4 regions of the Polaromonas sp. UC242_47 genome follow, and region 3 is predicted to be linked to each of the others. Evidence: predicted binding sites of a transcription regulator. Region 3 holds the regulator's gene; each other region holds the start of a gene.
What was found. The regulator sigma-54, encoded in region 3, starts transcription at its own class of promoters, with help from an activator protein. The targets are predictions, from matches to a motif close to TGGCANGNAANCTGCTTT.

Region 1 (7,826 bases), on a different contig from region 3:
CACCCGCCAGTTGGCGAGCGACTTTGCCTGGCAAGAACTCGACAAGGTTCGGGTCAAAGGCAAAGACCAGGCGGTGGCGATTTTTTGTCCTGTGGCGCCTTTAGACCAGGTCGACCAGCAGCTCGGCAGCGAACTGAAAGAATGGACTTTGGCCCTCAAGGCCTATCGCGACCAGGCCTGGGATGATTGCGATGTGCATTTGCTCAATTTGCAGCGCATGAATGCGAAAAAGTACCTTTACCGGCTGTATGCAGAACGTGTAGCCTCCATGAGGCTGTTGCCGTTGGATCCCGCCTGGGACGGTGCAACCAACTTTGACACCAAGTAAACCCTCACCATCAACGCACCAGACCTTAAAACCATGAAAGTACGTGTACTGGGCTGTTCAGGAGCCATCGCCAAAGACTGCCGGACCACGTCTTTCCTGCTCGATCATGATGTGCTGGTCGATGCGGGGACCGGGGTGGGCGACCTCACGCTGGACGAGATGCGCGGCATTGACCATGTCCTGCTCACACATTCCCATCTGGATCACGTGGCCGCCTTGCCGCTGATGGTGGACGCGATCGCCGCGCAAAGGACGACGCCCATACAGATTCACGCTTTGCAGGGCACGATTGATGCACTTCAGGTGCATATTTTCAACAACACCATCTGGCCTGATTTTTCAAGAATCCCCACGCCGGAGGCGCCCTTTGTCAGCTTCCACCCCCTGACGGTCGGACAAACGCTGTTGCTCGCCGGAAAATCCGTGGAAGTTTTGCCCGCCGTTCATACGGTGCCGGCTGTCGGCTACGCTGTGGCGGCGGAATCGGGTTGCTGGGTATTTACCGGCGATACGGAAAGAAACCCGGCACTGTGGGCGCGTATCAACCAGCTCAAGGTGGCCATGCTGGTCATCGAAACCGCGTTCAGCAACCGGGAGGGCGACCTGGCCAAGCGGAGTTTGCATCTGTCGCCGCATGTCCTGGCGAGCGAACTCGATTGCATCGATAAAAGCCGGAATTACCCCATTTACATCACGCACACCAAGCCCGCCGAAACCGATTTGATCATGGCCGAAATCCAACGTTTTGATCAGACGACCCCGGTGGGGCCCCATGTGATCCACGACATACGCTGGCTGCGCGCGGGTCAGGAGTTTGAACTATGAGTGCCGCCTTGCCGCGAGATCCCGAAGACCAGTTTTTTGTCTCGCAAAAGTTGCCCCCCCAAGAGCGAGGGGTCACGTTTGAAGTGCTGTATTTTCGCCAGTTGCAACTGGTGACCAACCGCATCCACGAAACCGAGAACATTGACCAGATCATGCTGGAGGCCAGCCAGGACATCTGCAAGCTGTTTAATGCCGACCGGCTGACCTTGTATGCGGTTAATGAGGACCGCACGGCCATCATTTCCAAAGTCAAGACCGGCCTGAATACCAGCCGCGAGCTGAAACTGCCCATCAGTGTGCAAAGCATTGCCGGTTATGTGGCGCTGGCCAAAAAAATGGTGAATATTGCGGATGTGTACGACGAAGACGCGCTCAAAAAGCTGCATCCCAAGCTGAGTTTTTTGCAGGAAGTCGACAAACGCTCCGGCTACCGCACCAAACAAATGTTGGTCGCGCCGGTGATGGATGGGAACACCTTGTACGGTGTTTTGCAGGTGATTAATAACCGCAGTGACCAGCCCTTTGCCAAGCTGGAAGAAGAGGGGGCGCAGCAACTGTGCAAGACGCTGGGGATTGCGCTTCGTCAGCGTATGCAGCGGCAGGAAGACGGTCTGCGGCGCAAAGCCACCAAATACGACGGCTTGCTGGCCGAAGGTGTGTTGTCGCCGGACGAGTTGCTGCAGTGTCTTCACAAAGCGCGTGAAGAAGGCCAGTCGGTCGAACATCTGCTGCTGACCCGCTACCGCATCCGTCCGGCGCAGCTAGGCGCCTCACTGGCCAAATTTTTTGGGGTGCCGTACGAGGCGTTTAGCGCCGGGCGCATACGCTCCGAGATGTTGCATGGCCTGCTCAAGCGGCACTTTATCGAGCAACAAGGCTGGATGCCCCTGGAAGAAACACCGGACGGGTTGACCATCATGTGTGTTGATCCCGAGGCTGTGCGCGGCGCTCGGGTGGTTCCGCAGGTGTTTCCGAAACTCGGCAAGTTCTCTTACTGCGTCACTACACAGACCGAATTTGACGAAACCTTGGGTCAGCTGTTTGGCGCAGGCAACGAAGGGGGGTCCATCGACCAGTTGCTGGCCGACATGGATTCGCCGCTGGACAACGATGCCTACGACGACTCCGCCCTGGAGTCCGCGGCGGCCGACAACGAACTGGTCAAGTTCGTCAACAAGGTGATTGTTGACGCCTACAAGCTGAAGGCATCCGACATCCATATCGAGCCCATGCCAGGCAAGGCCAAAACCGGCATCCGCTTTCGTATCGACGGCACCTTGCAGCCCTACATCGAAGTCCCGGCCCAGTTTCGCCAAGCCATGGTCACGCGGCTCAAGATCATGTGTGATCTGGACATTTCCGAAAAGCGCAAGCCTCAGGACGGCAAGATCAAGTTCAAAAAATATGGGCCGCTCGATATCGAATTACGTGTTGCCACCATTCCTTCCTCGGGCGGGGTCGAAGATGTTGTCATGCGTATTCTGGCGGCGGGTGAACCGATTCCACTCGAAAGGTTGGGGCTGACGGCACATAACAAAGAGCGGCTCGAGAAAACCGTCTCCAAACCTTATGGCCTGTTTTATGTCTGCGGCCCCACGGGTTCCGGCAAAACGACCACGCTGCATTCCATTCTGAAGTTTCTCAACACACCGGACACCAAAATCTGGACCGCCGAAGACCCGGTCGAAATCACGCAAAAAGGCCTGCGCCAGGTCCAGATCAACAAAAAGGCCGGCATCGATTTTGCGCTGGTCATGCGAGCTTTTCTGCGCGCCGATCCGGACATCATCATGGTCGGCGAGTCGCGCGACAAGGAAACCGTGTCCATGGGTGTGGAGGCCTCATTGACCGGCCACCTGGTGTTTTCGACCTTGCACACCAATTCCGCCCCGGAATCCATCACCCGCCTGCTGGACATGGGCATGGACCCGTTCAACTTCGCCGACGCCTTGCTCGGCATCCTGGCCCAACGCCTGGCGAAAAAACTGTGCGACTGCAAACAAGCCTACCAACCGAGTTCGCAGGAGATCAAGGACTTCATCAAGGAATATGCCGAGGAGTTACGCCACACCGATGCCTGGAAGGCAGATGTCGGTGGCGAGTCGCAGATGCTGTTGGACGACTGGATGGAGCGCTACGGCAAAGACGGCCAACTCACCCTGTACCGCGCGGTCGGCTGCGATAAGTGCCACCAGACGGGCTACAAGGGCCGCATCGGCCTGCACGAGTTGATGGTTGCCGACGATGCGGCGAAAAAACTGATTCAGGCGCGGGCGCGGGTTGCCGAGCTGTTCTCGTCGGCGGTTAACAGCGGCATGCGTACGCTCAAGATGGACGGCATGGAGAAGGTGCTGATGGGGCTGACGGATCTGAAAATGGTCCGGTCGGTCTGCATCAAGTGACAAAAATGTTAGTCAACCCGATGTTGTGTGTCAAAAAAGTAAGTTTTTATGGCGGCGGTGACAAAAATTGAGAACTAACTTACACATTTCAGCGCCTGAACGGGCTGGCATGAAGCCTGCTCATACTGCCGCGTCAGTATTCCCTCAATCAAGGAGTTTTTCATGAAGCGTTCTATGCAAATGGTCCAAAAGGGTTTCACCCTGATCGAATTGATGATCGTCGTGGCGATTATTGGTATTTTGGCTGCAGTGGCTTTGCCTGCGTACCAAGATTACACTGTGCGTGCCAAGGTGTCTGAAGTGATTTTGGCGGCGTCTTCCTGCCGCACCGCTATTACTGAAGCGGTTCAAACAGCCCAGCAAGTCGATATTTCTTCGTCACTGCCTAGTGCTTGCAGCTTTACACTGACCAAATATGTTGCCTCCGGCTCGGTGGATGGCAACGGCGTCATCACGGTTATTGGCAGTGAGACAGCGTTGGGCGGAGCTACATCTGCCACGGCCAATGCAGTTTCTCTCGTACCCTACAGCGCAAGCGGCACGCTTGTTGGCACAACCGCTGGAGGCACTTCGATTGCCTCTTGGAAATGTGGCCCTGCGGGGACAAACCCAATGCCTCCAAAATATTTGCCAGGTTCTTGTAAGTAAATTTGGCTGAGATCGTTTAGTACGACTTCTGCCTTTTGATCTAAAAAAGCGGCTTAAAGCCGCTTTTTTCATGTTCGAAGTCTTTAAAGTTTCAATCGACCAAGGGGTTGTGTGGCAATAGAAAAATCCCCAATCAGTGCCTTCTGGTTGAGCGGGGCATCATTATTTTTGGCCCTTGCTTGGCTGCTGCCCAACCATTACCCGCCCTGGATGACCTTCCACAGCGATGCCTGGCTGGCGATTGTCTTGCTAATGGTCAGCATCGCGCTCATGTTTTTTGCTCGTAGCTCTGTGCGGTGGCACTGGGCCGCTGTTGTTGTGGCTGGCATGGCATGTGTTCCCCTTATTCAGTACGGTTTTGGGCAGATTCCGTTTTTTGGCGTGGCTTGGATCAATGCCACCTATTTGCTAGGGCTGTGCACGGCGCTGTTATTGGGGGCTTACTGGGAACGGGCTAGCCCAGGGCAATGCGCGGATTTTTTGTTTTTGGCATTGGGCTTGGCTGGGATGGTGTCCGTTGGCATTCAAATACACCAATGGCTGCTGTTTGACAGTCTGGAGTTTTGGGTCAACAAGGCGCTAGGACGTCCTTATGGCAATCTCGGGCAACCCAATCAGTTGGCCACATTGCTTGTTCTTGGGCTGCTTGGCTGTTCGTGGGGCTTTGTGCGCAAGCAACTGTCTGCGTGGAGTAGTATTTTATTGGCGGGCTTTTTCTTGCTAGGCATCGCTTTGACGCAGTCGCGAACGGGTTGGCTGAACGTGTCAATTTTCATCCTGGCCATGTTCTGTTGGGGCTGGACGCGCTCTCAAAAGCGCATCATGGTCACAGCCGTTGGCTTGGGCACTTTTTTTGTCGTATGCGTTTTGGGTTTGTCGTGGCTTTCAGATCTGCTGCAATTAACGGGGGCCTACGATTTGTCGGGCCGGTTTTCGGAACAAGCGCGTCCTGTGATTTGGCGCTTGCTTGCCGACGCTGCATGGGAAAAACCATGGTTTGGTTATGGCTGGGGGCAAACAGGGTTTGCTCATTTGCAAGTAGCTGCAAGTCACCCGTTTCTCGGTGTCATCTTCTTTGAGGCGCACAACCTGTTTTTGGACCTTATTTTGTGGAATGGTATACCGCTCGGCGTGTTTGTCGTTGTTGCCATGACATGGTGGTTAGCTGCAGCGACCCGGGCTGTCAAAGGGGTGTCTGACGCCATATTGCTGCTTTTTTTGCTCGTACTGGGTGTCCATGCCATGCTGGAGTATCCCCTGCACTACGCTTACTTCTTGCTGCCAGCTGGGCTGGTCGCGGGGGTGTTGAATGTCCGTCTCAAGTTTCGCCCTGCGTTTATTTCGGCGCATTGGGTTTGTATGGTCGTGTTGTTGGGTTCCGGAGCGATGCTGGCCGTGACGGTAAGGGATTACATTCGTGTGGAGTCCAGTTTCGCGGATTTGCGCTTCGAGAAAGCGCGGATTCATACAAATAACCCGGGATCTGCACCTGAGCTTTGGGTGTTGACGCAGCTACGAGAGATGATCATATTTGGCCGTACCGAGGCTAGGCCGAATATGAGTGACCAAGAACTGGTCTGGATGCGAGATGTCACCAAGACCTACCCGAGCCCATATAACGCCCACAAGTTAGCACTGGCTCTCGCACTTAACGGTCAAGGCGTGGAAGCGCAGTTGTGGCTCAAAAACCTCTGCAAAGCATTCCCTGTGCAGTTTTGCGAAGGAACCAGGATTACTTGGGCCCAAAAAGCACTCAAGGAACCGGCTATTGCGGCAGTTCCTTGGCCGGCTAACGTTGACGGGGCGCGCTAGAAACCCAAACTAATGGGTTAAGTGGAGATCAGATTCCAATAAGACAATGAAGCCAGCAGTTGCCGCAGTCATTAGGCGTGACGCACTTATCGTTTTTGTCATAACGTTGCCTTGTCTAAATCCGTTTGCGCCGGGTCCATCGCCTGCTGTGTTGCCGTGGCTGCTTGCACTGATGGCGACAGCTGGCTTTATGTTGCTGCAGCCTCTGCTGGGCGGCCCACTTTCTAACCCGAGCGCGCGCTCCACTCTCACCCGGCAATGGACCTACCCCACAGCATGGGTGCTGGCCGGCGTAGTCAGCAGCATGATTGGCTTGTTGCAATACTTTGGTGCTGCGCAAGCGCTGGCCCCTTGGATCAACCAGACATCCGTTGGTGAGGCCTTCGCCAATCTGCGCCAGCGCAACCAGTTTGCGACGTTGACCAATGTTGCGCTGGCTGCGCTGCTATGGTGGGTGGAGCAGGAGCGCTTCTTAGTGAGCAAGCTAAATGTCCAGGCATCAAGTCGGTGGCTGGTCATGTTGACAGCCTGCATTTTGGCATTTGGCAATGCTGCATCTTCTTCGCGTACGGGCTTGCTCCAAACGGGATTGCTGGTGCTGCTTCTTGGAATTTGGGGTGGGCTGCACAAGCCACGAGTACATTGTGTGCTGATGGCATTTGGGCTGACCTACGTGACTGCTTTGGTGCTGTTGCCGTCGCTGACCGGGATGGACCCGCTGATACACGGCGCTTGGGCTCGTATGCGCACCGGGGATGCCGTGTGCGCCAGCCGTCTCACACTCTGGTCCAACGTGTTGCAACTGATCGCGCAAAAGCCCTGGTTCGGCTGGGGCTGGGGCGAGCTGGACTACGCCCACTACACCACCTTGTACGACGGGCCGCGGTTTTGTGACCTGCTGGACAATGCGCACAATCTGCCTTTGCATCTGGCTGTAGAACTGGGTGTCCCGGCGGCTTTGTTTTTTTGCGGCGGGGTGTTGTGGTGGATTTTCAGGCTGCAGCCCTGGTGCGAGACTGACGCCACACGCCAACTGGCGTGGGCGGTGCTGGCGCTGATCGGGCTGCACAGCCTGCTGGAATACCCGCTGTGGTACGGGCCCTTCCAGATGGCGGTGGGCTTGTGTGTGCTGATGCTCTGGCGTGGCAATCACTCGGTGGGTGACCAAAAGCTTAAGAAAAATTGGGCTCTAGCCCATATATACCGGGCGCTAGTAGCTATTTTTTTGATAGTGATGGCGGGCTATGCGGCCTGGGACTATCACCGCATCAGCCAGATATACCTTGCGCCCCAAGCACGCGCTGCGGCCTACCGCGAAGACACCTTGGCGAAAATTCGCAACTCTTGGTTGTTTGCCAATCAGGTGTCTTTTGCCGAGTTGAGCCTGACGCCGCTCACGCAGGCGAACGCGCAGTGGACCTTCGCCACCGCGAAGGCGTTGCTGCACTATTCACCCGAACCACGCGTGATCGAAAAAGTGATTGAAAGCGCCGTCATGCTGGGCCGTGATGATGAGGCGTTGCTGCACCTGGCCCGTTACCGCGCCGCCTTTCCGCAAGCCCACGCCAAATGGCGTGAGGCCAAGGGTTTGATGGACGGTCCTGAGGATTGATGCTGCAAGCAGTGCGTTACGGCGTGGCTATAAAACTGCCCGACTTGCCACCGTGTTTTTCCAGCAGTTTCACGTCGGTCATGGTCATGCCCCGGTCCACCGCTTTGCACATGTCGTAAATCGTCAGCAAGGCGACTTGCACGGCGGTTAGGGCTTCCATCTCCACGCCGGTTGGCCCCACGGTTTCAACGGTGGCCAG
Region 2 (7,826 bases), on a different contig from region 3:
AAGTGCTCACCAAGCAGCAGGTGATCAACATGACTGCGCTGTGCGGGGTGCTTGGCCTGCCGCTGACGAACCAACACGGATAACTCATAACTATTGCCAAGGTCTGCCATGATAATGTGACGGAATGTTTACTGAGTACGTGAATCGCTGGGGCCTCATGCCGGACGGCCTGCCTATCGTGACGAATAGCGGGCGCCTTTTGCCAGTTCGGTGCAACGGGATGCCTGCAATGCTGAAAATTGCTGTGCATGAGGAGGAAGCAGCCGGCGCTGCCTTGATGGCTTGGTGGGAGGGCGAAGGTGCGGCCAGAGTACTGGCCCATGACGGAGCAGCCCTCCTCTTGGAACGTGCCGAGGGAGGTATGGCGCTCGCCGAGCTGGCCCGCAATGGGCGCGACGACGAAGCAAGCCGAATCATATGTGCGGTGGCGTCCAAACTGCACGCACCGCGGCCTAAGCAACCGCCTGCACTTACCGGCCTGTCCAAGTGGTTTCATGGGCTTGAGGTCAATGCCACGGCGCATGGCGGAGTCTTCGCCATTGCCGCAGTGACCGCACGGGAATTGTTGGCATCACCGCAGGATGTTTGTGCACTCCATGGGGACATACACCACAACAACATTCTCGATTTTGGTCAGCGCGGGTGGCTCGCAATTGACCCGAAAGGGCTGGTGGGAGAGCGCGGCTTCGACTATGCCAACCTCTTCTGCAATCCCGACTCTGAGACCGCGGTCAGGCAGGAGCGGTTTTCGCGCAGAGTGGATGTCGTCGCAGCAGCAGCGGGCCTTGAGCACAGGCGACTGCTTCAGTGGATTCTTGCATGGGCAGGTCTTTCCGCGTCGTGGCATGTTGAAGACGGCTCCATGCCTGATACAGCCTTGGCTGTCGCTCACATGGCTATCGCCAAACTCTGACACTCGGGGCCCCGCCAACGGCTGTTCCTGGCCGTATTCTGCCATCTAGGCCAATGTCTATTGGTTGACCGATAGTATCAATTCTCCCTGCCATGTACGTCACCAATTCACATGGGCAAGACCAGAATATTTAGGATTACTGGTCAACGATTACCGGCACAGATGGTCAACTAGACAGGAATACGCAGATTAGTAGCAGTGGCGGATTTGGAATGCGAATCGGTGGTGGATTTGAGATGCGATTGCCTGGTGATTTTGCTATGCGAATCCCTGGTGGAATTGGTGCGAATACTCAGTAGTGCTGGTCGCGGTTGTACAGGTGGTGCGCACGCAGGGCCGCGTACACGTGGTGCATCAGCGTGATGTTGGCCGGGTCGTACAGGCTCGCGCCTTCGGCCAGCAGGCCGGCTTCGGCCAGCAGCTCTTCGGCCTTCTCGTGGCCAGCCTCGGTGAGGAACACCTGCTGGCTCTTCTCGTCGACCGTGAAGTCGCCCGGATCGATCACGCCCTCGCCGGTGCGCGGGTCGGCTTCGCCGATCTGCTTCTTGAGCTTGGGCACCACCACGTTGATGCGCACATAGAGTTCGGTGTGGTCCTCGGCCTGGCCGCTGATGATGAGCGGTGTGCGCGCCTCGTCGATCAGGATCGAATCGACCTCGTCGACGATCGCGTAGTGCAGGCCGCGCGCGACGCGGTCGCACACCTCGTACACCATGTTGTCGCGTAGGTAGTCGAAGCCGAACTCGTTGTTCGTGCCGTAGGTGACGTCGGCGGCGAACGCGGCCTGCTTCTCTTCGCGGTCCATGCCCGGCACGTTGACCCCGACGGTGAGGCCCAGAAAGCCATACAGCCGGCCCATCCATTCGGCATCGCGCCGCGCCAGGTAGTCGTTGACCGTGATGAGGTGGACGCCCTTGCCTTCGAGCGCGTTCAGGTACACCGGCAGCGTCGCCATCAGCGTCTTGCCTTCGCCGGTGCGCATCTCGGCGATCTTGCCTTCGTGCAGCGCGATGCCGCCGATCAGCTGGACGTCGAAGTGGCGCATCTTCAGCGTGCGCTTGCCGGCCTCGCGCACGACCGCGAAGGCCTCGGGCAGCAGGTCGCCGAGCGTGTAGCCCTGCGCCAGACGCTGGCGGAATTCGTCGGTCTTGGCGCGCAGCGCGGCGTCGTCCAGCGCTTCGAACTGCGGCTCCAGCGCGTTGATCTTGTCGACCGTCCGCCGGTAGCCTTTCAGCAGGCGGTCGTTCCGGCTGCCGAAAATCTGGGTCAGGATCTTGGGGAACATGCAGCGTCCGCGGGCAGTGGGTCTTGAGGCGCCAGCGCTACGTAAGGGAGGAGAGCCGCGTTCCAACGGCGGCCCGCAGGCCGGGTCCCGATGTCGTCAGGGTCGTACTTCGGGATCAGAACCGTCAATCTGCTCGTCTTCTCTCGCATCGCGGGGGGGGGGCTTCGCATTGCGGGTGAAGTCACCGAATCGGGAATCAAACGTCAGCGCGTAGCCCATTGTTCAGCGCATCCCTTAACTAAGCTAAGCGACCTGCTGAGGAAGGACCACCCTACGGCTGGCTACTTCTTGAATTTGGCGGAAGCCTTTTCCAAGGCGCTCTTCATCGACGCCCATGCCGTGTCCACACCAGCCTCCAAATGTCGCCACGCCGATTCGCTGGAGCCGTGCAGTTCCTCCAGTTTCTTGAATGCAGCATCGCGGGTGGCGCGCATGGTCTTGAGCTGCTCCGCGAATTTCGCGCGCGCCTCAGCGCCCATTTGCTCGCTCTTGGCTCTCAGCCTGTCGACCTCAGCATCCCACTTCTTGATTTGCGAATCCATCTTCGCAAAGTATTCGTCCTTCTTGCTCATGGTATGACTCCATTTGTCTCACATCATTGCGACCCACTGGCACCGGACCAACGCTGGTGTGACGCCCGCACCAAGCGTGACAAGATCGTTCAGCAGCCGTTTCGCGATAGACGGCTCATTTCGTCCACCGTGGGCCCAAGCGTTCCGGCTCGCGAGCCGTGGGTCTAGCGCAACCGCGGCCGAAGTGAAGCCCGACGGGCACCCGATCAGCGGTCCGGCCGGCCGCGGGCACGACCGGCCGGACGCGGACGTCAGGCCGTGCGCACCTCGACCTTACGCGGCCGAAATTCGGCCGTTTTTGGAATGCGCACCGTGAGCACGCCGTCCTTGAGGCTCGCTTCGATCTGGTCGGTTTCCAGCTCGCCGCTCAAGACGAAGCTTCGCCGGTACTTGGTGGCCTGCACGCATGTGTACAGGGCTTCCATCCCCGCCGGCATGTCGATCACCACATCGCCTTCGATGAGCAGGCTGTTCCGGTCGGCCTGGACGTTGAGCCGGTCCTTCGAGACGCCCGGCATCTCGGCCTGCACGGTGATCCCGTGGCTATTCTCGAAAACATCGACCGCCGGGGCGAGCACAAGCTCCTGCTCGCGCGCCTTCGTCTGGACTTCTGTGGGCTCGCGCTTCGCGACTTCTTGCCTTGCTGTCATGATCACCTCCATCGATTGTCAATTCACTGTGATCTGCCGCGGCCGCACCGTCTCGCGACGCTGGACCGTGATCTGAAGCACGCCGTCGCGGTACTTCGCTTCGACCCGATCCGGGTCCACGTCATCGGGTAGCGTGACCACGCGCCGGAACTCTCCGTCGAACCGCTCCCGCCGGTAGTAGTCGGCGGCCTCGTCGACGGGCACCTTGAGCTCCCCGGACACGGCGAGCAGGTTCTGCTGGATGGAGATATCCAGGCTCTTCGGATCGAGGCCCGCGGCGAAGAGATAGACGTCCACCCGCTCGGGTGTGGCGCCCACGTTGATCGGCGGGAACGTGCCGCGTCGCATCGTGCGGATGCCGGTGGGCAACGACCCGCTGCCGAAGAACTGGTCCATCTCGCTCTCGAGGCGCCTGAACTCGTCGAAGAGGCTGGTATCGAAACGACCGTATGGACTTCTGAACATAGCGAACCTCCTATTGGTTAGGTTGGTGACCACAAAAATAAGTCCCATGAAAGGAATTTCAAGGGGGTGGTGAGAGCCCGTCGGGGCGCGTCATGCGCATCCAATGGCGCCGAATGAGTGATTACGCCCACCCCACACCAACGCCACGACTTCATCAGCCCCAAACCGGCGTCACATTGGATAATCCACCATTACCCAATGTTAATTTTATCAAAAACTTCCATTTATTGACCTCTTAAATAGTATGTATTATCATAGTACATACTATGGTACGAAATGATGAGGTGAGCAATGGCCAGAGCCGGAATCTATAAGTCTGAAGTGCTGCGCGCCCGCGATAAATTGCTGGCCACCGGGCGCAATCCGTCCATCGATGCGGTGCGCGAAGAGCTGGGCAGCGGCTCCAAAACCACGATCCACCGCTACCTGAAGGAGATCGAGGAAGAGGAAGGTGGGACCACCGGCTCCCGCGTGGCCGTCAGCGAGGCCATCCAGGACCTGGTGGGCCGCCTGGCCACCCGCGTCAACGAGGAAGCCGAGGAACGGGTCACGGCGGCGCAGGCCAGGCACGCCGAGCAACTCACGCATCACCAGCAAACCGCCGCGGCCCTGAAAACCGAGGCACAGTCCACGCGCCAGCAGCTGGAGCAAACCCAGCGTGCCCTGGTCGAGGAAAAGGCTGGCCATGGCAAAACCAGCGAGGCGCTGCGCAGCCAAACCCTTGAATGCACGCAGCTCGCCCAGCAGGTGGCCGGCCTGCAGGAGCGCCTCGCGGCCGAGGAACGCCATCGCCAGTCGCTGGAAGAAAAGCACCAGCATGCCCGGCAAGCGCTTGAGCATTTCCGTCAGTCCACCAAGGATCAGCGCGACCAGGATCAGCGCAAGCAAGAGCAGCAGGTGCAGTACTTGCAGGCCGAGTTACGCACCGTGAACGAGACTTTGGCCACCAAGCAGCAGGAAGCCGTCCACAGCCTTCAGGACAACGCGCGTTTGCTGGGTGATTTGTCGCGCGCCCAGGGCGATCTGCACCAAGTCCAGGAAGAGGTGCGGGGCCTGCGGCCACTTAAAGATGAACTGGGGTTTGCGCAGCGGCGCGCGGAAGAATTGGGCCGGCGCCTGGTAGAGCAGGAGGCGGCCGTCAAGCAGATCGGCACATCGAATGAGCAGTTGCAGGCCAAGGTCGATGAACTGCTCACCGCGAAGCAGCAACTGGAACTGGCGCTGGCGACGGCCAGGTCATCCGTCGCGGCGCAGGAGCAGGTAGTAGCCAGCATGCTGGAGCGATTCAGCGCGACGGCGCCTGGTCCAGATTTGGCCGTGAAAAGCCCGGCTGAAGGGGGCGGTCGATCAGTTAAGGGGGCGTAAAAAAAACCAACGGCACCAGGGACGTAAGCATATTTGCAATATTTACTGAACAGTAAATATAGGCGTTTTAGCAAATATTGATTGCGCTCAGGTACCAAAAGATTGTAAAAAATCCAGTAGCGGCGGGGACTTAGGCCTGTTTCTGCGGTGTTTTACATGAATCCCTGCCGACCCTCCTTTACAGACACTCAAAAACAGTTTTCTGTGAATTGATCCTGAGATTGAAGCTGTGCCGTCGGAAAATTTTACAACTCGAACGACCGCCTTGATAAGAACCAATAATAAAGTCAACAAAATCATGGCCTTAGGCATTCTGGCCCGGTTATTGCTTAATCGTGTCGAAGCCGGTTACAGCTTGTACCCATGTGCTTCAAAAGTATCAATTACCAACTACGAACCCCGGCTCCGGCTGGGCTAACTGAGGGGGAGACGAGATGAAAACCAAGAGAGTTATTCTGGCTGCCTTGGCCGCGCTGAGCTTTGCTGTGACTGCGCCGCAGGCCATCGCGGCCCCCATTACGTTTGAATTTTGGACGCCAACAGGGCTGCTGGGTTCGAGTGAGTCCTACACGGTCGGGACGACGACAATCACGGCCTATTCTGGCAGCTACTCGGGAACCACGGTTACGCGCGGCCTGCAACTGAACGGCGTGAACGGCGGTACGAATAATCAAGGCCTAGGCATCTGCAATGCCGCTGGTTCGTGCAGTACCGGCAACGGCGACCCCTCGGTGAATCTCGATGGCGCGCCGCCGGAGCTTATTCAGCTCGACCTTTCTGACCTCTACGCTGACGGGTATAGCCTCATCAAGATCAACTCTGATCGGGCGACCAACATCGAACTGCTTAGGATCTATGCCAGCAGCACAATCACCGGTTTGGGTACGCTCCTCGCCAGCATCAACGACGCCAGCGGCGACTTCGCCATTTCAACGGGCGGCCTTCGGTACCTGAACTTCATTGCCTTTCCCTTGGGTGATCCTTCTACCGCGCAGGTGTTGTTGCATTCGCTCACTGCCGATGTCGCTGCCGTGCCGGAACCCGCGACGCTCACCCTTCTCGGTGTTGGCCTAGCAGGACTTGCGTTGTCCAGGCGCAGGACGCTGAAAGTAACAGCCGCTGCTTAAGCCATTTAACCCCGTTACCCCAGACCCCGCATCGGCGGGGTTTGTTTTGTGCGCCCAGCACGGGCGCACTGCCGGCGAGGCAAGTCTTCTCGCGAACTGACCACAGAGAGCAAAGTAAAGCAACTGCGTGAGGATGGCTGACAGAGTATTCCAACTCTATGTTCAACGAGTGTTTAGCTTGCCCATATTCAAGAAACAACGCATGGATCTGAGCAACTATAGGTACGTCCCATTCGCACATCTCCTCGCGGAATTGGCAGACCTCAGCACCAAGTGACTCGGGATCGGAGATTGCCTACCTTCTATGCGCTCCCGATTCTGGATAGACATTACCAGCAAGACTTCAAGGAATACTTCGAAATTCCAGCAATCAACACTGATTAGCAGCAGTGGCGGATTTGGAATGCGAATCGGTGGTGGATTTGAGATGCGATTGCCTGGTGGTTTTGCTATGCGAATCCCTGGTGGAATTGGTGCGAATACTCAGAAAGCCGACTTCGCCACGCTCGGCCTCTTTACCGCACCGATCACATGGCTCCCTGCCCTCCTCCCCGTTTTGGCGAGTCTGGGATTGGCTGCGTCCCGGCACGCAAATCGCATTCTGAATGGGCCAAAATGTGATGTCAGGCCTTCAAATCAGTAGCCGCTTTCGCTTTTTCTTCGTCGTGGAATTTGGGCCGAATAAATGCCTTCCGACCCAAATGGTATGCCAGCAAATAAAAAGGCATTCGGATCCAGTGCGAGCGGATATACAGTACAAAACGTGCCGCCCACGCGCCCAATGAACTGGTACTGGTATGTACGGGTCGTAAGGCTTGCAAATAACATCTTTCCGTCAGCCCAGCCAGCCAAACCGATGGTGCTCCAATTTTGGCTGCTTCGAGCACATGCTGGGGCACAGGGGTATCGAGCATCAAGGTGGTGTACCTTAAGGCGTAATAAAGAGGTCGTGTCAACCCAAGCTTAACTGCGCGCGGTACAAGTTGCCCCCAAAAGGCAGGCTCGGCTCCTAAATGTCGAAGCAGGCTGTCCAGATCGAACAAATCGCGTAATGCTTTCTCAAAATCACCCTCATGAAAAAGGTGAGTTGCACTATGAAGAAGCATATCCACAGGCTGCAAGACGTACAAATTCGAATGGCCCGGCAACGCAACCACGGCCTCCAGCAATGCCGTCGTGTTGACTTTGACCCGTGCTGTTTCTGGCAGGATGGTGTGGTGCACATCGATAGTTGTTCCCCGCCGGACGTGACGCATAGGGGGTATTTCGTGCATCCATCGACGGTAGTAACGCTGGTCATAAGCATCGTGGTGTGAACCTTGCCAGCCATGAATCATCAACTCGCTTTCAGTACGACCTAGTCCGCTTTTGGGTACGATGATGTCTACGTCCGCGAAAGTCCGACCGTGCGCTGCAGGCAACCCAGCCATGACATACGCAGCACCCTTG
Region 3 (7,826 bases):
GCGCGATTCTTTCAGGCGCATTTTCTGCGGCAGCTTCATGTCGGGTGTCAGCACATGGGCGGTCCAGCCGGCGTAGTTTTTCTTCCAGTGGCTGGCCAGTTGTGGAAAGAAATCCGAGGCTTCTTCGCCGCTGGCGGTCTGCGCCTGCTCGCGGCCCGGGTTGGCGCTGCGGTCGCGCCGCGGGCCGTCCTCGGAATCCGCGCGATCATCTTGCGGCACAGGCTGGCCGAACTCATCGATGCCCTGGCCCTGGAATTGCGCGGTGCGGCGCTGGTCGCGGCCCTGCACCGAAGGAATACCGGCCACACCGGCCACATCAATCCGTTCGCCATAAGGCGGGTTCACCAGCATCACACCGGACGGCGCGGGCGGCATACGTTGCAGGGCGTCGCCGCCGCGCAGTTGTATGGCGCTGGCCACACCGGCCCGTTCGGCGTTGCGCTCGGCAAAATCGACCATGCGGAAAGACACATCGCTGCCAAAGATGGGCGCGGTTGGTTCGGTGATGGCGGCTTCGGCCTGGTCCAACAAGCCTTCCCAGACATGGGGCTGGAAAGGCACAAATTTTTCAAACGCAAAACGCCGGCCCATGCCGGCCGCGATGTTGCGGGCGATCTGCGCCGCTTCAATCACGATGGTGCCGGAGCCGCAGCAAGGGTCATAGAGCGGCACGCCTTGTTTGCACAGCCCTTCTTCGCCGCTCCAGCCGCTGGCGGCCAGCATAGCGGCGGCCAGGGTTTCCTTCAACGGGGCGTCGCCCTTGTCTTCGCGCCAGCCGCGCTTGAACAGCGGCTCGCCCGAGGTGTCGATGTAGAGGGTCACGGTATCCACCGTCAGGTGCACGTACACACGCACATCGGGCCAGCGGGTGTCGACATCGGGGCGCACATCGTATTTATCACGGAAGCGGTCGGCGATCGCGTCCTTGATCTTGAGCGCGGCAAAGTTCAGGCTGGTCAGCGGGCTGTGTTGCGCTGTGATCTCGATCTTGAAGGTCTGTTTGGGCGTGAACCAGATTTCCCAGGCCACGGCGGCCGCCGCGTTGTAGAGGTCTTGTTCGCTGCGGTACTGGTTGTGCTGCAGCTCGATCAGCACGCGCTGGCTCAGACGGCTGTGCAGGTTGAGCTGCATCGCGTCGCGCCAGGAGCCGGCCACCTGCACACCGGCGCGCCAGGCCTTGCCCTGGGTGCCGGTGATACGTTTGACCTCGGCGGACAGCAGTTCCTCGACACCCGCGGCGCAAGGTAAAAATAATTGAAGTTGGTTCATATGGGGTGCCTCTAGGGGCTCCGGGGAATGGGGTGATCGGGAAACAGGGCCAAGGGCGCAGGACACCGGCAGGCAGGAGGTGCTGGAGGATGCCGGACCCCGCGCCCGGGCACCGGAGGTACAAAATCCTCTTTACAGCGATTTTCGCAGGTTCGCCGGGGCGATGCGCAAAGCCTCGCGGTACTTGGCCACGGTGCGGCGTGCGCACTCGATACCCTGCTCCTTGAGCATTTCGGAAATCTGGTTGTCGCTCAGTGGTTTGGTCAGGCTCTCGGACGAGACAAACTGCTTGATCAGCGCCCGCACCGCCGTGCTGGAGGCATTGCCGCCGGTTTCGGTGCCCAGCGCCGAGCCGAAGAAATACTTGAGCTCGAAGGTGCCAAACGGCGTGTTCATGTATTTGGCCGTGGTCACACGCGAGATGGTGGACTCGTGCAGGCCCAGCTCGTCGGCGATTTCGCGCAGCACCAGCGGGCGCATGGCGAGTTCGCCGTGGGTGAAGAAGTTTTTCTGCCGCTCGACAATCGCGCTGCTGACCCGCAGGATGGTGTCAAACCGTTGCTGGATGTTTTTGATGAACCAGCGCGCTTCCTGCAGGCGCTGCTGCAGGGCCTGGCCGTTCTGGCCCCGGTTCTGCTTGAGCGCATTGGCATAAATGTCGTGCACGCGCAGGCGCGGCATCACGTCGCTGTTGAGCGAGACCTTGAAGCCGCGGCCGGACTTGACCACGATCACATCGGGCACGATCAGGTTGCGCTCGACATTGACAAAACGCCGGCCCGGCTTGGGGTCCAGCCGGGCGATCAGCGCCATCGCGGCCTTGATCACGGTGTCGGGAAAACCGCACAGCTGCGACAGACGTTTGACGTCGCGTCGGGCCAGCAACTCCATGGGTTGCTGGCACATGGCGATGGCGGCGCGGGTTTCGTCGCAGTTTTTGTGGTCCAGCAACTGCAGGCCCAGGCATTCGGCCAGGTTGCGCGCGCCCACGCCGGCCGGCTCCATGTGTTGCAGCAGCTTCAGGGCCACGGTGAACTCGTGCACCAGTGCGTCGAGTTGTTCCAGGTCATCCCCGGCCAAGCCGGCGGCCAGAGCGGCCAGGCTGTCTTCGAGGTAACCGTCGTCGTTCAGCGACTCGATCAGGAAATGCAGCGCCGCCCGGCCTTCGTCCGACAGGCGCAGGGACAAGGCCTGGCGATGCAAATGGTCTTGCAGCGACTCATGGCTGCGCGCCAGATCGGCGGCATCGACTTCGCTGTCGTCATGGTTGTTTTTGCGCGGCGCGGCGTCGCCGCCCCACTCGTTGTCGTCGGGCGCGATGTCGACACTGCCGTCGCCCTCCCAACTTTCCTCGAGTTTGGCCTCGCTGCTGGGTTCAGCATCATTTTGACCTGTAGCCCCCACCCCGTCTGCACTGACAGCTATGGAATCCGTAGCGGATTCAAATTCACGGGTTTCCTGGCTGACCGGCGTGTCGGCCTGGACCAGGCCAAAATCCTCGCGCGGCGCGGCCTCTTCGGAAACTTCAAGAAACGGGTTTTCGTCGAGCATCTGCTCGACTTCCTGGCTCAGCTCCAGGGTGGAGAGTTGCAACAGGCGAATCGACTGCTGCAACTGGGGCGTCAGCGCCAGATGCTGCGAAACGCGTAATGACAGACCCTGTTTCATGGTGCCCCCACGCTCCCCACTGCGTGTGGTTCACTGCCCCCCGAGGGGGCTGGCCTTGCTTGGGGCGGCCCGGCGCGGCGGCCGGCGTGTGCCCGTGATTTTCTTGCCAGCAGGGGGCTGCGCAGCCGGCTTTGCCGGGCCGCAGGCGCCGCCCCCTGCAGGGGGGAGGGCGCTACACGCAGTGAGCGACAACGGGGGGGAGCCAAAGTGATCACATCTTGAAATGTTCGCCCAGGTAAACCCGGCGCACATCGGCATTGTTCACAATTTCAGAAGGGGTGCCCGTGGCCAGCACATGGCCGTCGCTGATGATGCAGGCATGGTCGCAAATGCCCAGGGTTTCGCGCACGTTGTGGTCGGTAATCAAAACGCCGATGCCGCGCGACTTCAGGAAACCGATGATGCGCTGGATCTCGATCACGGCAATCGGGTCGATACCGGCAAACGGTTCGTCCAGCAGAATAAAACGCGGCTGCGTGGCCAGCGCCCGGGCAATCTCGACACGGCGTCGCTCGCCGCCCGACAGGGCCGGCGCCGGTGAATCACGCAGGTGGTCCACGCGCAAGTCCTGCAGCAAGGCGTCCAGGCGTTCGTTGATGGCCTTGGCGCTCAACGGCTTGCCGGCTTCGTCGGCCTGCAGTTCCAGCACGGCGCGCACATTCTGCTCGACCGTGAGTTTGCGGAAAATCGAGGCTTCCTGCGGCAGATAACTCAGGCCCAGGCGCGAACGCTTGTGGATGGGCATGTGTTCGATGGACTGGCCGTCGATGGTGATCTCGCCCGCATCGGCGCGCACCAGCCCGACGATCATGTAAAACGACGTTGTTTTGCCGGCGCCGTTGGGGCCCAGCAGACCCACAACCTCGCCTTTTTGCACCGCCAGCGAGACATCCCTGACCACCTTGCGGCTGCCGTAGGCCTTTTGCAGGCCGGTGGCCACCAGGCGGCTGATGGGCGCGTTTTCCGGAGACTCGGTCATGGAGGCGGTGTTATTTTTTGTCATTGCCCAGCGTGGTACTGGGCCGCAGCGTTGGCGCTGACCCGGGGGGCGCCGTTGCCGGGGTGCCGGCGGCACCCGCCGCGGGCGTCTGGTTGCGCGGCGCCAGCAGGGCGCGAATCCGGCCCGAGGGGTTGCTGGCCGTGCGGGCTTTCTCGCCGCTGTCGACGGTGAACACGTCGGTCGGGTTGTCGTAAATAATCAGGTTGCCGTGGGTTTTCGTCGGCCAGGGTCGCGCCTATATAGCGGCGCAACACGGCCTGGCGGATGAACTTGACGGTGTCGGCGCGGCTGTCGTATTCGATACGTTCGCCTTCACCTTCAATATATTCGTCGACCAGGTCGCGCTTCTTGCGGTAAAACGCCAGCTTGCCGGGCGCGGCGATCACGATGGCGTTCTGGTAACCCTCGGCGTCCTGGATCACATCGACCTGCGCACCCCGGATGATGATGGTGCCCTTGGTGATCACGACATTGCCGGTGAACACACTGGTTTGTTTGAGGTCGTCATAACGCAAGGCGTCGGCCTCGGCGTTCATGGGCTGGTCGCGATCGGCCTTTTCAGCCGCAACCGGAAAGACCGCCAGGGTGGCGGCCAGCATCAGTACACAGGCGGGGTAGTTCATAAAGGCACGAATCTTGCTGCTTTGGTGGTGTTGCTTCATTGTAGCCATGGCACTCCCCGGAATTGGCAAGGCGCAGAAAAACCCGCCGGATCAGGGCGGGTCGAGAGGCGAAATACCCGGCGGCGGCACCAAGCCGGCCACGTGGAGGTTGCGCCATTTTCCGACGGGCCGCCCCTAGGAAAATGAGCCCCCTCGGGGGGCAGCGCAGCACACGCAGTGGCAAGCGTGGGGGCTTTTAGCCCTTGCGGGCCTGGGTGATCAGGTAATCCGTCACCAAGAGCGCGCGATCCATGGTTTTTGCCAGTTCGCCCGAGGTATAGAAACGCCCGGCCACGCCCAGGGCCGGCACGCCGTCCACCTTGTAGTCGTCTTGCAACTGCGTGGCTTTGCGGGCCTTGGCGGCGATGTCAAACGAGTTGTACATTTCCACAAACTTGGCCTTGTTGATGCCTTGCTTATCGGCCCAGGCGGCGACCAGCTCGGGCGTGTTCAGCATCTGGCGTTCGTTATGAATCGCGAAAAACACCTTTTTGTGGAGTTCCTCGACCTTGTTCATGGCTTCGAGCACGTAGTAAAGGCGCTGCTGCGGCTCAAAGTCGGCGCGGAAGGACACGGGCACACGCCGCACCACCACGTCTTTGGGCGCTTTTTTGACCCAGGCCTCAAACGCCGGCTCAAAGGCATTGCAATGCGGGCAGCTGTACCAGAAAAACTCCACCACCTCGACCTTGCCGGCCGGCGCATTGACCGAGGCGCGTTTGTCGAGCACCAGGTAGTCGTTGCCCGCCTGGGGCGGTTTGCCCTGGGCCTGGGCCGGCGCCGTCAAGGCGCCCAGGGATGCGGCGGCAGCCACGGAAGCGGCGGATATCGAAAATTCACGTCTTTGCATCAATCATTTCTCCATTAGTGCACCAGGTTGGACACCCTGGCGTCAGAAAGTTCAGCGTTGAACCCGAACCAGAGCAGTTTCTATGCCGCTGCCATCCAGGCGCTCCTTGGCTTTGTCGGCATCCTCTTTTTTATCAAAAGGCCCGAGGCGCACGCGAAACACGGTGCGGCCCGACTGTTCGCGCTCGGTCACCTTGGCCTCCAGGCCCATCAGCGAAATTTTGGCGCGCTGCTGTTCGGCGTCTTCAGGCGTGCGGAAAGCCCCGACCTGCACAAAATAGTTGAACGGGTCCGGGCCGGAGGCAGCAGCCGGCGCCGCCAGTTTGGCTTTGGCCAGGTCGCCGATGGGGTCGGCCGACGGCGGCTTCACGGGCTTGACGGTCGGGTCGGCCACGGGTTTCTGCGCGGCCACAGGCGCCTGCGGCGTGACATCGGTCACCGGCCCGCCGGACGTGGCAGCAGCTGCCGGCGCGGACGCCGGTTTGGCCGGGTTTTTGCCGTACAGCGGTGCGTTCGGATTCCAGTTCTGGTTCTTTTTGGCCTCGGCCGCGTCGTGGTCGGGGCTGCGCGACTGGCCTTTGTTCATGAAAGGCACGGGCACCTTGGTGATGTAGACGGCCACGGCCAGTGCCGCGGCCAGGCCGATCAAGGCGCCGATGATCAGGCCCAGAAAGGTGCCGCCGCGTTGTGTGTTCATGCCTGGCCGGCCGGGCCGGTGGGAGGGGGTAGGCGCCATGGTCTCATCATTCCTTACATTTTGCGCGGGGCATCAACACCCAGCACGGCGAGGCCATTGTGCAACACCTGCGCGGTCGCGGCGACCAGGGCCAGGCGCGCGAGTTTGACCACCGCGTCATCGACCAGGATGCGCTCGGCATCGTAATAGCTGTGGTAACAAGCGGCCAGTTCGCGCAGGTAAAACGCCACGTCGTGCGGCGCAAACCCGCTGGCGGCGTTGCTCAGCATGTCGGGGTATTTGGCAATCAGCAGCATCAAGGCCTGGGCCTGCGGGCTGCTAAGGGCAGACAGGTCCACCGCCTTGAGCTCGGTCTCGTCGCCGCCCCAGGCGCTCAACACCGAACAGATGCGGGCATGGGCATATTGCACGTAATACACCGGATTTTCGTTGTTTTTGGCCAGTGCCAGATCGATGTCGAAGATGTATTCGGTGTCGGGCTTGCGGCTGAGCAGGAAGAAACGCACGGCGTCCTTGCTGGTCCACTCGATCAGGTCGCGCAAGGTCACATAACTGCCGGCGCGTTTGGAGATCTTGACCTCTTCGCCGTTGCGCACGACCCGCACCATGGTGTGCAAGACGTAGTCGGGATAACCTTGAGGAATGCCTTCACCCACCGCCTGCAGGCCGGCGCGCACCCGGGCAATCGTGCCGTGGTGGTCCATGCCCTGGATGTTGATGGCCTTGGTGTAACCACGCTCCCATTTGGCCAGGTGGTAAGCCACGTCGGGCACAAAATAGGTGTAGCTGCCGTCGCTCTTTTTCATCACGCGGTCTTTGTCGTCACCGTAGTCGGTGGACTTGAGCCACAAAGCGCCGTCCAACTCGTAGGTCTTGCCGGCGGTTTTGAGTTTGGCCACCGTGGACTCGACCCGGCCCGAGCTGTACAGGCTGGACTCCAAGTAATAGTTGTTGAACTGGACCGAGAAGGCCTTGAGGTCCAGGTCCTGCTCGTGGCGCAGGTAGGCCACGGCGAACTGGCGGATCGAGTCGGTGTCTTCCACGTCGCCCGAGGCGGTGTATTCGCGGTCGTCGGACTTGACGGTCTTTTTGGCCAGGAAGTCGGCCGCGATATCGGCGATGTAGTCGCCGTTGTAGGCCGACTCGGGCCAGCCGGCGTCACCGGGCTTGATGCCCTTGGCGCGCGCCTGGGTGCTGGCAGCCAGCGTCTGGATCTGCACACCGGCGTCGTTGTAATAAAACTCGCGATAAACCTCGGCGCCCTGGGTCACAAACAGGTTGCAGATGGCGTCGCCCAGCGCGGCTTGGCGGCCATGGCCCACATGCAGCGGCCCGGTCGGGTTGGCCGACACAAACTCGACAATCATGCGCTGGCCCTTGGCGGCCTGGGTGCCGTAGCCGGGTCCGGCCTGCAACACCTCACGCACGGTTTCCTGCTTGGCCGCGGGTTTCAGGCGGATATTGATAAAGCCGGGGCCGGCGATCTCGATGGCGTCCACCCAGCGCTCAAAAGCCGGGGCTTTCAGCAGGATGGTACGCAGGTTCTCCGCCAACTGGCGGGGATTGAGCTTGAGCGGCTTGGCCAGCTGCATGGCGACCGTGCAGGCGAAATCGCCATGGGCCGCCACTTTGGGGGATTCAAAGGCGGCCTTGTCGCCTGCGCCAGGGGAAAGTTCTTCCA
Region 4 (7,826 bases), on a different contig from region 3:
ATGCCGCTGATCAGCGTCTGGACCACGCTGGCCGCCCTGTTGGGCGGCATGCTGGCCGCCGACCTGGCGATGGGCGTCACGCCCTCTTTTTTCATCAACAGCCTGCCCGCCGCGGTGGATGCCACCAACCTCACGCTGGCCACCGCCAAGTCGGTGGTTTTTGGCGTGCTGATTGCGTTGATAGGCTGCCATTTCGGCCTGCGTGTCAAACCCAACACCGAAAGCCTGGGCCAGGGCACCACGGCCTCGGTGGTCACCTCGATCACGGTGGTGATTCTGGTCGATGCCTTGTTCGCTGTATTGTTCAAAGGTATCGGTATATGAGCCACCAGCCTCTTGATGAGGCCATCGTCGACATCCGCGGGCTCTCCACGGTGTTCACCAATGGCGACAAACAAGCCGTCATTCACAAGGACCTGGACTTGCGCATCCAGGCCGGCGAATTTTTGTCGCTGGTCGGCGGTTCGGGCACCGGCAAAACCGTGTTGCTGCGCCAAATCCTGGGGCTGGAACATCCGGCGCAGGGCGAGATCATGGTGCTGGGCAAACCGGCGGCCGAACTCGGCAAAAAGGGTGCGGCCAGCCGGGTCGGCATGTTGTTCCAGCAGGGGGCCTTGTTCTCGGCCTTCACGGTGCTGGAGAACATTGCCTTTCCCTTGCGTGAACTCAAGACCTTGCCCAGCGCGCTGATTTATGAAGCCGCCATGGTCAAGCTGCAGATGGTTGGGCTGGCGCCCGAACATGCCGGCAAGATGCCCAGCGATTTATCCGGCGGCATGGTCAAACGGGTGTCGCTGGCGCGCGCCCTGATCATGGACCCGCCGCTGCTGCTGCTGGACGAGCCGACCGCCGGGCTGGACCCGGACAGCTCCGACAGTTTTTGCGCCTTGCTGCGCTCGCTGCACCGCGACATGGCGCTCACGGTGGTGATGGTCACCCACGACCTGGACACCTTGTTTGAGTTGAGCACACGCATTGCCGTGTTGGCCGAGCAGAAAGTCATTGTCAGCGGCCCACCCAAAGACGTGATTGCTTTTCCGCATCCTTTTATTCGCCATTTTTTCCTGGGTGAACGCGGCCAGCGGGCGATGGAGCTGCTGCGTGAATATCCTTTTACGGTCTAGATTTTCAGGAGTCCCGAAATGGAAAACAAAGCCCATGCCATGGCCGCCGGCGCTTTTGTGCTGGCGGTGGCTGCCCTGCTGGCGGTGCTGGCCGTCTGGCTGACCCGCGACAGCGGCACGCGCCACCTGTTTGAAATGTCCACCCGCGAAACCCTTTCCGGCCTGCAGCCGCAGGCACAGGTGCGTTTTCGCGGCGTGCCGGTCGGCAAGGTCGAGTTCATTGGTTTTGACCACAAGATCAAGGGCAATGTGCTGGTGCGTATCTCGGTCGATGAAGGCACGCCGCTGACCAAAACCACGGTGGCCAGCGTCAGCTCGCAAGGGGTTACCGGGCTGGGTTTTATCCAGCTCGAAGACGATGGCCCTGCGACCGCGGCGCCGCTGGTACCCAACGACGACGACCCGCCGCGGATCCCCCTGAGTCCCGGCCAGCTGGACCAGATGCTGGACAAGGCCGAGGTGATCCTGGGTCAGGTCCAAGCGGCCGGCACCCAGCTCAACAAGCTGTTGGCCGACAACAACCAGCAGGCCTTGATGGCCACGGTCCAGCAGTTTGGCCAGGCCGCCGACAGCCTCAACAAGCTGGCCCTGAAGCTGGAGCCGGTGGTGGCGTCCTTGCCCCAGCTCAGCCAGGAAGCCAGCAGCACCATGAAGTCGCTGAAAACCGCCGCCAACGATGTGTCCCAAACCGCCACCGCGGTGACCGCCACGGCGGATCGCCTCAACGCCAAGGGTGGCCCCCTCGACAAGGTCAGCGAAGGCGGTGCGGCGCTGGCCGCCACGGTGGAAACCTTTAGCGCGGCGACCTTGCCGCGCCTGGGCGAGGTGGCGGAGGAAACCGCCCGCGCCATGCGCCAGCTCAGGCGCACCGTCAACGCGGTGGACGACAACCCGCAGTCGCTGATTTTTGGCAATGGCCCGCCCACGCCCGGCCCGGGCGAGGCCGGCTTCACCGCTCCCGGAGGAAAACCATGAGTCTCACATCTGCTATGAATAGCGTAGCTGCTTGCGCTCGTCCCATAAGGGCTGGAGGTCGATTTGGCTTGATGTTGTTGGCTGCGCTGCTGCTGGGCGCCTGTTCGGCCTTGCCCGACAAGCCGGTGCGCGCCGCCATGTACGACTTTGGCCCCGGCCCCTTGATCACGCCGCCCACGACGCGGCAGGCCCCACTGCCGCCGCTGGCGCTGGCCGACGTGGGAACGCCAGGCGGGGCACTGGACAACCAGGCGGTCTTGTACCGGCTGGCCTATACCGATGCGCAGCAACTGCGGCCTTATTCGCAGGCACGCTGGAGCATGCCGCCGGCGCAACTGCTGCGCCAGCGCCTGCGCGAGGCACTCAGCCGCAACCGCGCCGTGCTCACCGCCGGCGAGGGGCCGGCCCTGAATCGCCGTACCAGCCAGGACGTGTTGCCCCGGATGCTGCAACTGGAGCTGGAAGAATTCAGCCAGCTGTTCGACACGCCTGGCAGCAGCGTCGGCCTGGTCCGGCTGCGCGCCACGTTGGTGGAGTACAGCGCCGGTGGGGAAAAACTGCTGGCCCAGCGCAACATCACGGTGCAGCGCCCGGCGCCCAGCAGCGACGCGGCCGGTGGCGTGCGGGCGTTGACCGCCGCGAGCGACGCCGCGATTGAGGAGATAGCCACATGGCTGCAGCAGGTTCCCTGAACCCTGGCGCCACGCCGTCCCAGGGTGGGAATACGCCGCGGGAGGACGCTCGTGACCAGGCCGCGCGCGCCGCGGCCACGCAGCTGGAAGAAGAGCTGCGCCAGGCCGGGCTGGAACTGCTGGGCTGCTGCCAGCACATGTCCGGGCGCGGTCCGGGCGTGTTGCAGCATGCGCCCCTGCTGGAAGACTTCACGCCGGAAGAACTCGACACCCTGGGTGAAGCCATGTTGTTGATCCGGGCCCAGCCCGGCCAGGTCTTGATCCGCGAGGGCGACAAAAGCGACTGGATGCTGCTGCTGCTCAGTGGCACCGTCGATGTGAGCAAGGCCACACCGCCGCGTGCGCATGATCCCGTGACGCAGGACCACAGTTCGCGGCTGGGGGTGGTCATCGAAGGCACCTCCCTGGGCGAGATGTCCATGTTCGACAGTGATGTGCGTTACGCCAGTTGCACGGCGATTGATACCGTGGAGGCCGCGGTGTTGGGCCGCGCCGCGATCGGGCAACTGATACGCCGCCACCCCGGTGTGGGCGCCAAGCTGGTGGTCAAGATCACGCAGCTGCTGGCCCAGCGCCTGCGCAACACCAGCAACCAGCTGGTGAGGTTGCTGCAACAGCCCTGAAGCGCAGCGCGCTGTTTTTGTCGCGCGGCACGCCCGGCCTCAGGACGCGAACACGGCTTCCAGATCCACCTCTTCGGTCGAGCTGTCGAGTTTGAGGCTGCTTTCGATGTGGTTCAGGTGTTCCAGGATCAGTTGTTCGGCGCGTGCGCTGTCGCGTTTCGCAATCGCATCGATGATGTTGCCGTGTTCGTCCGCGCGGCAGCTGGCGGCGGTGGGCGCGTCGTACAGGATGATGATCAGGCAGGTCAGTGTCGACAACTCGCGGATGCTGCGCGCCAGGGCCGCGTTGCCGGCCAGCACCCCCAGCAACTGGTGAAACTCGCCGGACAGGCGCACCACCGCACGTTTGTCGTCGCGCCGCCTGGCGTCCAGTTCAAGCTCCTGGTGCTGGCGCAGGCGCGCCACTTTTTCGGAGGTCAAGGTGTGGATCAGGCGGCGCAGCAGCGCGGGCTCGATCAGGCGGCGCGCCTCGAACACATCGATGGCTTGTTCGGGCGAAGGTTTGGCGACAAAGGCGCCACGCTGCGGGTACAGGTCGACGATTTGTTCATGCGCCAGGCGTGCCAGCACTTCGCGCACCCGTGCCCGGCTCACGCCGAAGATAGTGGCCAGGCGGTCCTCGCCCAGCTTGGTGCCCGGGTGCAGCCGGTGTTCGACGATGGCGCCGTAAATGCGTTCGTAGATGTCGTCGTTCGCCGTTTCACGCTCAAGGCGAACCTCGGGGGGCGTTTTTCGCGCAGTGCGGGTCATGGTGGACGGGTGAAGGTGGGGCGATGGGTCGACACAAGCCGGCACAACTGCCAGCGGTTCGGCACGCGTGTCCCTGGCCACGCGGGGCAGCGTCATCTTACCAAGGGGCTTGCTCAGCATGGTGTGATTCAGCGCCAGCCGTACAACTGGCCCCAGCCGCGCACGCCCGCCGGGTCCACCCCGGCGGCGCGCAACATGCCCCAGACCGTGGTGCTTACGGTGTCCAGCAGCGGGATGCCCAGGTCGGCTTCCACGGCGTCGCTCAGCCCCGCCGCGTGCAGGTTGGTGCAAAACGTGGTGATGGCCTGCGGACGCGCGATGGCGACCTCGCCCATCAGGGTGCGCAAGGTGTCCGGCGTGACCAGCGCAAAGTCATGGTTGACGCAAATGCCCAGGTGGCGTTCGGCCACGATGTCTATGCCCAGGGTGCGGTAGTTGTCGACGATGCGTTGTTGCACGTCCGCCGTGTAGGGCGTGACCAGGGCCAGCCGGGTGATGCCGCGCAGCGCCAGCAACTCGTTGAGCGCCAGCACGGCGGTGGTGGCCGGGATGCCGGTGCGCTCACGAATACGTTCACACAGGCGCTGGTCGGCCTCGAAGCCCAGCCAGCCGGAGGAGGTCCCGCTCCAGCCAATCACGTCGACCTTGGCATCGGCCAGCAATTCGGCGGCCGCCAGGATTTTGCTGTCGTCAAACTGCCCCAGGGCCTGGGCCTGCAGGGAAATCTCCGTCACCTTGAAGCGCGAGAAGTGCGCACTCACGCCAGGCAAGCCGGCAACGATGGCACTGGTCAGCGGCTCCAGGGCGGTATTGGAAGAAGGTGTCAACACACCCAGGCGGACGGGCTGGATCATGGCGGGCTCCTGATGAACGTGGCTCACAAGAATAAGGCATGGACGCCCCAGGGGGCGCGGACTTCTGAAATTTTGTCTGCATAAGTGTAAACACTATTGTTGACATTTTGTTGTCGGCTGATATTAAGCATCACACCGGAGGCTGGCGAAACAAGCGGGCCCGGAATTTGCAAAGAGCATCCTATTCTTGATATGACTATGACGACGCACCAAAAACAAAACGCAAATGAATTGTTGACAACAATGTTTGCACTAAAGATGACACTGATTCGCCAAGATGGTGCGCAAGAGGTCGCTGTATGAGCCCGGCAGCGTTTGATCTTGTCATCCGGAATGCGCGCGTGGCCACCGCCAGCGACAGCTACAACGCCGACATCGGTGTGAGCGACGGGCGCATTGTTCAACTGGGGACGGCGCTGGGCCGCGGTGCAAAGGAAATCGACGCGGCCGGCCGCGTGGTCACGCCCGGCGGCGTGGACGCGCATTGCCACCTGGACCAGCCCATGCCGCCGCCCCTGCGTATGGCCGATGACTTTGACACCGGCACCCGTGCGGCGGCTTGTGGCGGCACGACCACCGTGATCCCCTTCGCCGCACAAGAAAAAGGCCAGTCGCTGCGCGCCGCGCTGGCCGACTACCACCAGCGAGCCCAGGGCCGCGCACATGTCGACTACGCCTTTCACCTGATCGTCAGTGACCCGACGCCGGAAGTCCTGAACGTGGAACTGCCGGCGCTGATCGCCGAGGGTTACACCTCGTTCAAGATTTACATGACCTACGACGACTTGAAGCTGGATGACGGCCAGATTCTCGACGTGCTGGACGTGGCGCGCCAGCACGGCGCCATGGCCATGGTGCATGCGGAAAATGCCGATTGCATCGAGTGGTTGACCAAACGGCTGGAAGCCGCCGGCCGCACCGCGCCGCGTTTTCATGCCCATGCCCGGCCCATGCTGGTGGAGCGGGAAGCGACCCATCGCGTCATCGCCTTGTCGCAACTGGTGGATGTGCCCATCCTGATCGTGCATGTCTCCGGCCGTGAAGCGGTGGAGCAGATACGCCAGGCGCGCGGTCTGGGGCTGCAGGTGTTTGCCGAAACCTGTCCGCAATACCTGTTCCTGACGGCCGAGGATTTGGGGCTGGATGACAGCTACCACGGCGCGCGTTGTGTCTGCAGCCCGCCGCCGCGCGACAAGGCCAACCAGGAGGTGATCTGGAACGGCCTGAGTGACGGCTTGTTCACCTTGTTTTCTTCCGACCACGCACCGTTCAACTACGACGGCAGCGAAGGCAAGAAGCCCGGTGGCGAAGAAGCTTCTTTTCGCCACATTCCGAACGGCCTGGCTGGTATCGAGACACGTATGGCGCTGCTGTATTCGGAAGGGGTGCTGGGCGGGCGTATCACGCTCGAAAAATTTGTGGAGCTGACCGCGACCAACCCGGCCAAGGCCTACGGCCTGCATCCGCGCAAGGGCAGCATTTCCATCGGGGCCGATGCCGACCTGGTGATCTGGGACGAACGCGAGTTTGTCCTGCACAACACACAGCTGCACCACGCGGTGGACCACACACCTTACGAAGGCATGCGCTTGAAGGCCTGGCCCGGCCTCACCTTGTCGCGCGGCGAGGTGGTGTGGGACGGTCGTGAATTCCACGGCCGCGCGGGTCGTGGCCTGTTCCTGGCCTGTGGCGCGCCCTCGCTGCTGCCGCGTCGATCCGAAAGGTCCGCATGAAACTTTTGCTCATCAACCCGAATATCTCGGACAGCGTGTCCGAGTTGATCCGCAGCGAAGCGCAACGCAGCGCGTCGGCCGGCACGGAGATCGAGGTGTTGACCGCACCCTTTGGCGTGGCCTATATCGAAACACGTTTCGAGGCCTTGATAGGCGCTTACGCCGCAGCCCAGTTGGCCGCGGAACACCATCAGCGGTTTGACGCGGTGGTGGTGGCGGCCTTTGGCGACCCCGGGCTCACCGGCCTGCGCGAAGCCTTGCCGCTGCCGGTGACCGGGCTGACCGAGGCGGCGCTGGCCAGTGCCTGCCTGTTGGGAAACCGCATTTCCATCATCGCGATTTCGCAACGTATCCAGGCCTGGTACCGCGAGGTGGTCGAGTCTTATGGTCTGGGTTCGCGCCTGGCCAGCATACGCGCGCTGGACCGGCCGCTGGCCAGCATTGGCCAGGTGCAGGACGAGCATGCCCAGGCCTTGAAGGCGCTGGCCGAACGTGCGGTCGACGAAGACGGTGCCGACGTCATTGTGCTGGCCGGCGCACCGCTGGCCGGACTGGCACGTTCGCTTCGGGGCCAGTTGCCGGTGCCCGTGGTGGACGGCGTCTCCAGCGCCGTGCGCCACGCCGAGACCCTGGTCGCGCTGCAGCCCGGTACGGCGCTGCGCGGCAGTTTTGCACCGCCTCCGATCAAGCCGAATCGCGGTTTGCCGCCCGCCATCGCGCGGCTGCTGGACCGCAGCGCTTAAACCTGATTCGTCCCGTCAACGCCACGAACTTATTCCCGCCACCCTTTCCATCCACCTGCACTTTTCAACCGACTGGAGTTTGTCATGTCATACCCTTCCTGCTTCAAGACTTTTGCCGTCGTGGCCGGCCTTGCCGCGACCCTGGCCTTGCCCGCTTATGCCCAGGACAGACTCAAGTTCAAGGCCATCGGCCAGCCGCTGGCCACCGGCCTGATCCAGAAGAACAAGGAGCAGCCCTTCTTCGAGAACTTCGCGGCGCGCACCGGGCTGCCGATCGACGTGGACTACAAACCGATCGACACGCTGGGCATCAAGGACACCGAGCAGTTGCG

Region 1: ACHMXK_RS00725 (pilin) is a predicted target of sigma-54. The motif match lies at 3,661-3,678, and genes of this name have one in related genera.
Region 2: ACHMXK_RS11930 (PEP-CTERM sorting domain-containing protein) is a predicted target of sigma-54. The motif match lies at 5,565-5,582, and genes of this name have one in related genera.
Region 4: hydA (dihydropyrimidinase) is a predicted target of sigma-54. The motif match lies at 5,175-5,192, and genes of this name have one in related genera.

Annotation. Positions count from the first base shown of each region.
Region 1 covers NZ_JBIOAO010000001.1:133,571-141,396, forward strand. Annotated here, with positions in the region: gene ACHMXK_RS00710 (CHASE2 domain-containing protein) at 1-328, shown strand, start outside; gene ACHMXK_RS00715 (MBL fold metallo-hydrolase) at 362-1,153, shown strand; gene ACHMXK_RS00720 (GspE/PulE family protein) at 1,150-3,555, shown strand; gene ACHMXK_RS00725 (pilin) at 3,718-4,203, shown strand; gene ACHMXK_RS00730 (Wzy polymerase domain-containing protein) at 4,414-6,015, shown strand; gene ACHMXK_RS00735 (PglL family O-oligosaccharyltransferase) at 6,320-7,627, shown strand; gene moaC (cyclic pyranopterin monophosphate synthase MoaC) at 7,644-7,826, opposite strand, start outside.
Region 2 covers NZ_JBIOAO010000001.1:2,438,344-2,446,169, forward strand. Annotated here, with positions in the region: gene ACHMXK_RS11895 (hypothetical protein) at 1-83, shown strand, start outside; gene ACHMXK_RS11900 (aminoglycoside phosphotransferase family protein) at 125-913, shown strand; partial or broken gene ACHMXK_RS11905 (DEAD/DEAH box helicase) at 1,209-2,198, opposite strand; gene ACHMXK_RS11910 (hypothetical protein) at 2,480-2,770, opposite strand; gene ACHMXK_RS11915 (Hsp20/alpha crystallin family protein) at 3,022-3,420, opposite strand; gene ACHMXK_RS11920 (Hsp20/alpha crystallin family protein) at 3,439-3,885, opposite strand; gene ACHMXK_RS11925 (DNA-binding protein) at 4,177-5,250, shown strand; gene ACHMXK_RS11930 (PEP-CTERM sorting domain-containing protein) at 5,685-6,377, shown strand; gene ACHMXK_RS11935 (nucleotidyltransferase family protein) at 7,001-7,826, opposite strand, start outside.
Region 3 covers NZ_JBIOAO010000003.1:284,540-292,365, reverse strand. Annotated here, with positions in the region: gene ACHMXK_RS23055 (class I SAM-dependent RNA methyltransferase) at 1-1,269, opposite strand, end outside; gene ACHMXK_RS23050 (RNA polymerase factor sigma-54) at 1,402-2,937, opposite strand; gene lptB (LPS export ABC transporter ATP-binding protein) at 3,149-3,916, opposite strand; partial or broken gene lptA (lipopolysaccharide transport periplasmic protein LptA) at 3,927-4,560, opposite strand; gene ACHMXK_RS23035 (thiol:disulfide interchange protein DsbA/DsbL) at 4,796-5,449, opposite strand; gene ACHMXK_RS23030 (SPOR domain-containing protein) at 5,501-6,184, opposite strand; gene argS (arginine--tRNA ligase) at 6,199-7,826, opposite strand, start outside.
Region 4 covers NZ_JBIOAO010000001.1:297,254-305,079, forward strand. Annotated here, with positions in the region: gene ACHMXK_RS01445 (MlaE family ABC transporter permease) at 1-324, shown strand, start outside; gene ACHMXK_RS01450 (ABC transporter ATP-binding protein) at 321-1,124, shown strand; gene ACHMXK_RS01455 (MlaD family protein) at 1,143-2,099, shown strand; gene ACHMXK_RS01460 (ABC-type transport auxiliary lipoprotein family protein) at 2,096-2,791, shown strand; gene ACHMXK_RS01465 (Crp/Fnr family transcriptional regulator) at 2,770-3,414, shown strand; gene ACHMXK_RS01470 (GntR family transcriptional regulator) at 3,454-4,164, opposite strand; gene ACHMXK_RS01475 (aspartate/glutamate racemase family protein) at 4,293-5,018, opposite strand; gene hydA (dihydropyrimidinase) at 5,318-6,751, shown strand; gene ACHMXK_RS01485 (aspartate/glutamate racemase family protein) at 6,748-7,494, shown strand; gene ACHMXK_RS01490 (TRAP transporter substrate-binding protein) at 7,579-7,826, shown strand, end outside.